Regions from separate parts of the Paenibacillus sp. P32E genome, predicted to be linked through region 2. Evidence: a T-box and tRNA genes for the amino acid it is inferred to sense, from the RefSeq annotation. Region 2 holds a T-box; the other holds one or more tRNA genes.
The links. The T-box of region 2 lies ahead of A3848_RS06720 (arginine--tRNA ligase). A T-box ahead of a tRNA ligase gene usually reads a tRNA of that ligase, here a tRNA-Arg.
Positions count from the first base shown of each region.

Region 1: it encodes a tRNA-Arg, which carries the amino acid that the T-box ahead of A3848_RS06720 (arginine--tRNA ligase) is inferred to sense. The anticodon was not compared.

Region 1 covers NZ_LVYY01000040.1:2,591-6,064, forward strand. Annotated here, with positions in the region: gene A3848_RS24390 (copper amine oxidase N-terminal domain-containing protein) at 1-414, opposite strand, end outside; gene A3848_RS24395 (helix-turn-helix transcriptional regulator) at 684-1,637, opposite strand; tRNA gene A3848_RS24400 (tRNA-Gly) at 1,795-1,865, opposite strand; tRNA gene A3848_RS24405 (tRNA-Pro) at 1,878-1,951, opposite strand; tRNA gene A3848_RS24410 (tRNA-Arg) at 1,979-2,055, opposite strand; tRNA gene A3848_RS24415 (tRNA-Gly) at 2,066-2,140, opposite strand; tRNA gene A3848_RS24420 (tRNA-Leu) at 2,148-2,231, opposite strand; tRNA gene A3848_RS24425 (tRNA-Lys) at 2,249-2,324, opposite strand; tRNA gene A3848_RS24430 (tRNA-Gln) at 2,335-2,409, opposite strand; tRNA gene A3848_RS24435 (tRNA-Asp) at 2,504-2,581, opposite strand; tRNA gene A3848_RS24440 (tRNA-Met) at 2,586-2,662, opposite strand; tRNA gene A3848_RS24445 (tRNA-Val) at 2,689-2,764, opposite strand; tRNA gene A3848_RS24450 (tRNA-Glu) at 2,771-2,842, opposite strand; tRNA gene A3848_RS24455 (tRNA-Ser) at 2,882-2,971, opposite strand; tRNA gene A3848_RS24460 (tRNA-Asn) at 2,976-3,051, opposite strand; tRNA gene A3848_RS24465 (tRNA-Ile) at 3,055-3,131, opposite strand; rRNA gene rrf (5S ribosomal RNA) at 3,187-3,303, opposite strand; partial or broken rRNA gene A3848_RS24475 (23S ribosomal RNA) at 3,381-3,474, opposite strand, start outside.
Region 2 covers NZ_LVYY01000005.1:148,184-151,657, reverse strand. Annotated here, with positions in the region: gene A3848_RS06735 (DEAD/DEAH box helicase) at 1-288, shown strand, start outside; gene A3848_RS06730 (hypothetical protein) at 398-757, opposite strand; gene A3848_RS06725 (hypothetical protein) at 959-1,273, shown strand; T-box leader at 1,526-1,746, shown strand; gene A3848_RS06720 (arginine--tRNA ligase) at 1,821-3,474, shown strand, end outside.

The DNA.
Region 1 (3,474 bases), on a different contig from region 2:
AGTCACAACTTTGGTCTTCGGGTTCCATCCCACTTCTCGACCCATAGCTTCACTTACGAACCGTGTCGGAACCATTGTTCTGCCCTTCAAATTTAGACCGGGTACATCGAGACTTACAGAGTTATCGTTAATCGTAGCTATCTTGGAGCCGATCTTCAATATAACCGTCGTATCATCCTTAGTGGCCGTTACTGTTTGTGTCTTCTGATTCCACTTGATGTTGGCATTAAAGGCTTCAAAGATTGCACGTAACGGTACCATCGTCCGCCCACTCACCATTACAGGTGGCTGATCTGTAGACAATGGGACTCCATCAATAATAATACTGATGGGTGTGCCCGCCTGGGCTGGGGATTGAAACATCATCGGAAACACTAACAACCCCACTACAATAGAAATCCATAACTTCTTCACTAGTTCATCCTCCTGGATATGCTAAAATCCTCATTTTTTTCTATCTATTTGACGCATTGAAGATGGTAAAAGTTTCTCGATTTACGGGTTACAAAAAAATAACCTATTCCCTGGCATAAGCTATGTATTATAAATGCAAAGAAGATTGAATTCCCCCTAACGCTCTAAGTAACATCTGCCATGTTAATGACGGGGATGAAGGGCCTGCGCTCATTGACGCATGTTGCTGTGAAGTCTTCCTATTCAAAAATCGCTTTTATCGTACCTGCTCACTTTTGGTAAATCTCCATCCACTGGGTAAGCTGACCCTTCAACCCTTCTCTGGCCGACGCCGGTTCCAGAATTTCAGCATTTGGGCCATATTGCAGAATCCACTTGGTGAATTCCTTCTCATTGTTGACAGTCACTTCAAACAGCAGGCTGCCATCCTGCTCATCGCTCATCCATGGATGGACAAAGAGCTCTTCTTCTTTAATATAACGGGCAATTTCAGGGTGAAAGCGCACCTTAAACTTAATATTTTTATTGCCACGGTCAATGGACCAGGTATTTTTCAGATACTTTTTAATATTAAAATCGCCTTTATCAAAGCTCTTATCCGTCACCTCCACCTCCTGAAAACGGCTGATTCGGAAAGTCCGGATGGCCTCCTTAAGATGGCAGTATCCAATCAGATAAAACCGCTGATCCCTCGGAATCAAGTAATACGGATCAATCACACGCTGTGTAGTAGCATTGCGCGACTGGGAATGATAGATAGCCCGAATGCTCTGCTGCTCCACAATCGCGCCGATAATCGGCTGCAGGAAGTTCCGGCTTTCTTTGCGGTAAGCAGGTTTACCCATTTGAATAATATCGCCAATATTCTCAAGTATTGCGTTAGACTTGGATTTTTCCTTGAGATGTGTGCCCATGACCTTATCATAGGCGGTATGGAAGCCTGGGGGAATCTTATCCTGATTCAGGATAGACGGTAAAAGAGAAAAGGCCATTGCCTCCTGCTCGGAGAAATCCAGCGGATACAAAAAAAACTTACCCATAAACTTATAGCCAGTACCTCTACCCTCGTTCGTTACAGGCGCAAAATGGCTTATGATCTCCAAATCCCTGTAGACAGTTCTTATGTTCACATCGCATCTGATCGCCAGATCCGAAGCTGTAATCCCTGGACTGGACTGAATGGCGTTGATAATTTTGAAGATCCGAATTACTTTGTCAGTCATAGATGTAGGCTCCTTAATTTCCTGGTATTCATGATATTGTGCTCGCCACCCTAATAATATCAGTTCCCTACACTTTCTGACTGTCGGCAAAAACACAATAAGGTGAAAAGCACAAAAAAAACCCTTGCTCCACAAGGGTTCTCTCGATTAACAATTAAGCGGGTGATGGGAATCGAACCCACGCTATCAGCTTGGAAGGCTGAAGTTCTACCATTGAACTACACCCGCACAGGTGTAAAATCGGGATGACACGATTTGAACATGCGACCCCCTGGTCCCAAACCAGGTGCTCTACCAAGCTGAGCTACATCCCGTTATTAGAATTCTACTGAAAGTATAAATGGCGCGCCCTGAGAGATTCGAACTCCCGGCCTTTTGATTCGTAGTCAAACGCTCTATCCAGCTGAGCTAAGGGCGCAAAATCTATATGGAGCGGACGACGGGAATCGAACCCGCGACCCTCGCCTTGGCAAGGCGATGCTCTACCGCTGAGCCACGTCCGCAAAAACATGGTGCGCGTGAAGGGACTTGAACCCCCACGTCGTAAAACGCCAGATCCTAAGTCTGGTGCGTCTGCCATTCCGCCACACGCGCACACTTTAGAAGAAAAATGGTGAGCCATGAAGGACTCGAACCTTCGACACCCTGATTAAAAGTCAGGTGCTCTACCAACTGAGCTAATGGCTCTTATACATAATGGCTGGGGATATAGGAATCGAACCTATGAATGACGGAGTCAAAGTCCGTTGCCTTACCGCTTGGCTAATCCCCAATATTAATAATTAGCAAAAACACGGAATCGGGTGGATACTCTATACTTCGAGATATAAGATTCTCAATCCCTGATACCTTGATGCCAATAATAATGGCGGAACCGACGGGATTCGAACCCGCGATCTCCTGCGTGACAGGCAGGCATGTTAGGCCAACTACACCACGGTTCCAAATTGGTTGCGGGGGCAGGATTTGAACCTGCGGCCTTCGGGTTATGAGCCCGACGAGCTACCGGGCTGCTCCACCCCGCGTCAGTAAAAACTTATCAAAAGCACTATGGTGGAGGCTGAGGGGTTCGAACCCCCGACCCTCTGCTTGTAAGGCAGATGCTCTCCCAGCTGAGCTAAGCCTCCATAATATGACCCGTATGGGATTCGAACCCATGTTACCTCCGTGAAAGGGAGGTGTCTTAACCCCTTGACCAACGGGCCATGATTTAAATAAAAATAACGTTTAAGGATGTAACGCAACGGAGAGAGAGGGATTCGAACCCTCGAGACGCTTGTGGCGCCTACACGATTTCCAATCGTGCTCCTTCGGCCAAACTCGGACACCTCTCCATGATGGCTCCCCGAACAGGACTCGAACCTGTGACAACTCGATTAACAGTCGAGTGCTCTACCAACTGAGCTATCAGGGAAAATGGTGGGCCTTAGTGGACTCGAACCACCGACCTCACCCTTATCAGGGGTGCGCTCTAACCAGCTGAGCTAAAGGCCCTTTTATCTTATGTAATTGTTATGGGCAAAAAAAATACCACAGAGTGTGGTTGTCCGCTTGGCGGCGTCCTACTCTCCCAGGACCCTTCGGTCCAAGTACCATCGGCGCTGGAGGGCTTAACGGTCGTGTTCGGGATGGGTACGCGTGGAACCCCTCCGCTATCGCCACCAAACGGGCATTTACAGCGTAAATGCTTCAGGAACCTTCATTCCTGAAAACTGAATCCGAAACGAATCTGCGTTTTATGATTTGGATAAGCCCTCGACCGATTAGTATTGGTCAGCTCCATGCATTGCTGCACTTCCACCTCCAACCTATCTACCTCGTCGTCTTCAAGGGGTCT
Region 2 (3,474 bases):
CTCAAAGCCGGGGGGACAGGCCTGAATCTGACCGGAGCAGACACCGTCATCCTCTATGATCTGTGGTGGAATCCCGCTGTCGAGCAGCAGGCCGCAGACCGGGCACACCGGATCGGACAAAAGAAAGTAGTGCAGGTGATCCGGCTGATTGCTCAGGGCACGGTAGAAGATAAAATGTACGAGCTGCAGCAGAAGAAGAAAAATCTGATCGATGAAGTCATCGAGCCGGGTCAGGAAGCCTTATCTTCCCTAACGGAGCAGGATATCCGCGAAATTCTGATGATCTGATCCACATCAGGAACTAATCATCATTTCCTAAATAACAAAGCAGGGACCTCCTCTCGTATACCGCCGGAAGGTCCCTGTTTCTGTTCTCATTTTCTAATTTGATTTCGTATTATGCCTCCTGACTTGTTTTCTCGTGTTCCACTACACGATGAGCTCCGACCAGCTGACCAGACGATTGTTTGCCCCACACGGATATTCCAACAGTCTCCACATCTCCAGAACCGGTTGTAAACACAAACTCGAAGGCATCCAAATCAGCAAAATAATTTCTCGTCACAACTTCATCGGGTCCGATATTAATCACTTCATTTACATACAACGTTCTTGTTGTGCCAAGCACATACCCTTGAATGGTTACAGTGACAGCACCTACTGTATTTCTGCATACCATTTTCACCGTCACCAGCTGTGTGGGTCTAACCCCCAGAACCGCATTGTTCTCCAGGGGTCCAGTTGATAAAATAGCCATCTTGTCCCACTCCTCCTTTCTTGTATTCACCATTCAGTCTATGAAGCTAAGACTCTTGCAGTGTTTGATCCTAGTCGCACAATATATTCATATTCGAGCAAGCGGCTAACCGTGTGGACAGAAGACAGGCTCCATTCACCGATAGCAGCGCAAGAGCATAGAGTGTAGAAATAGATTGTTTTATGGAAGAAGGGAGATTCCATGCCCCCTCCTGGAAAGGGGAAAAAGACCGGTGCCAAAAAACAACCGGCTAATCCCAACAAACAAATTCCAAAAGGATTGGAATACACAGTGGCTGTACTGCTGCTGACCGGTAAACTGCGGGTAGATTCTATCCAGATGTATACCGATGCTTCCCTGTTCGTCAGTTTGACGGGAAAGTATAAATCCTTGGGCGATTTAAGCTCCGGCAATGCTAACAATGTTGATAAGCTGCTCAGCTTCCTGGATGATAATAGCAGCTTGACCTTGAACGAAATCATGACCGCCCTGAAGAAAAAAACCGATAACTCCTGAAGCCCGGAAAAATGACGAAAGGGAGGCGCATTGACGGATGGACAGCTTTGACGGAGAGGACTTTGCCGGCGGTATTCTGCTTGTAATCGTAATTGCCCTGCTGATTTACGGCTCGACAGACATTAAAAATCTAACGGGTGCACCCGCTGCGGATTGATCGGTTATTCTCCGGCGCCCTGATGCCTGGTTTGGCCTCACCACAAAATGGCTATTGCTTTCTTCCAAAAATTCGCTATACTGATAAAAATCAATCCACATTCGATGAACGGGAAAGTAGTGATCCAGGACCCTAGTCCCCAGCGAGCCGGGAGAGTGTAAGCCGGTACAGATCCTGTCATGAAGCGCACCCGGGAGATGGACTTCTGAACTGGCAGTAGGAAGCCCCGGCTGAAGGCCGTTAACCTGTGAGGTGGCTGAACCCGGTGTTCGGCAACGAGAGTGGTACCGCGAGCGCTTATGCCCTCGTCTCTTTTAGAGACGGGGCTTTTTTGTGTTTGCCGGACCCCTGGATTTGCAGCTGTAGTGCATTTTTTAAGGAGGGAATCCCATGTTAAGTCAACTGATTAGCAACCATTTGGAACAAAGTGTAAACCAAGTAATCCGTAGTCTCGGGGCAGAATCTGCAGAACCGGTAACCGTTGCCCTGGAGCAGCCTGCGAATGCCGATTTCGGTGATTATTCAAGCAACATTGCCATGCAATTGGCCAAAAAACTGCGCAAAGCTCCCATGACCATCGCCGGACTGATCACGGCAGAGCTTAAGCAAATGAGCATTACCGGAGGATTGTTCGAACGCATCGAGATCGCCGCTCCGGGATTTATAAATATGTACATCAACTGGCAGGAATGGGCGGGCTATTCCTTTGAGCTGCCTACGGGCAGCGGGGAAAAAGTGATTGTCGAGCATACCAGCGTCAATCCGAATAAGTCTATGCATATAGGCCACCTGAGAAACTCCTGTATCGGGGATGCGCTGGTAAGAATTTTACGGAAAACAGGGTACAACGTGGAGGTCCACAACTATGTGGATGATCTGGGCAATCAACTGGCGGATACGGTAGTGGGCTTGCTTCATGTGCCGCTGGCCGGTGAGCATGTCCGTTTCGGGGATTACTGCTGGGATATCTATGCCGCCATCAACAAGGAGTATGCACTGCAGCCGGAGAGAGTCCATAAACGGACGGACATTCTCCATGAACTGGAGGAAGGCCACGGTAATACAGCCTGGCTCGGCCAACTGGTTGCTGAACGGATCGTAAAAGAGCATGTCGCAGAGATGGACAACTTCGGCATCGGGTATGATCTTCTGGTCTGGGAGAGCAGTATTTTAAAGGAGGGCTTCTGGTCATCCGCCTTCAGTCTGCTGAAAGAGACCGCAGTATTCGTCCAAGAAACAGAGGGTAAGCTAGCAGGGTGCTGGATTCTGAAACAACCGGGGGCTGACGGGACGGAGAGCGATTCGGAGGATCATCAAAAGGACAAGGTGCTGGTGCGTTCTAACGGAATTTTGACCTACACTGCCAAGGATATTGCCTATCATCTCTGGAAATTCGGATTGCTGGACAAGGATTTCAGCTATAGCAAATTCAACTCGGGACTTTGGACAACTGGTTTAACTGGAGGTCCTATGGCTTTTGGCAAGGCGGACAGAGTGGTCAATGTCATCGACTACCGGCAGGAGTACCCGCAGGCGATGGTGAAGCAGGCACTTGAAGTACTGGGGTATGGGGAGCAGGCAGAGAAGCTGAATCATGTCAGCTACGGTGTAGTTTCACTCAGTCCGGCTTCCGCCGCTGAGCTTGGCATCGATACTTCAGAGAGCAAAAGCTCCTACGCCATGTCCGGCCGCCAAGGGATTGGCGTCAAGGTGAGCGATCTGGTCCAGCTCATGGAGAGCAGCATCGAAGCCGCCCGCTCCGACAAAACCGGCCTCTCCAGCCGGCTCATCGCCACCGCCGCAATCCGTTATTACTTGCTGCGCTTCAATCTGGGCACGGAGATTGTGTTCGACTTCAAGCAGGCCACAGAGATTTCCGGTAATACCGGGGTCTATCTGATGTACACCTTCGCGCGTGCGGGCCGTGTGCTCAGCAAAGCAGATTCCCCCGCGGAACAGGAAGCGGTTCCCCAGTTCCCGGCACAGCTGGAGAAAGCCGAGCTAGCCTTGCTTAGACAGCTCAGCACCTGGGAGGACACTCTTT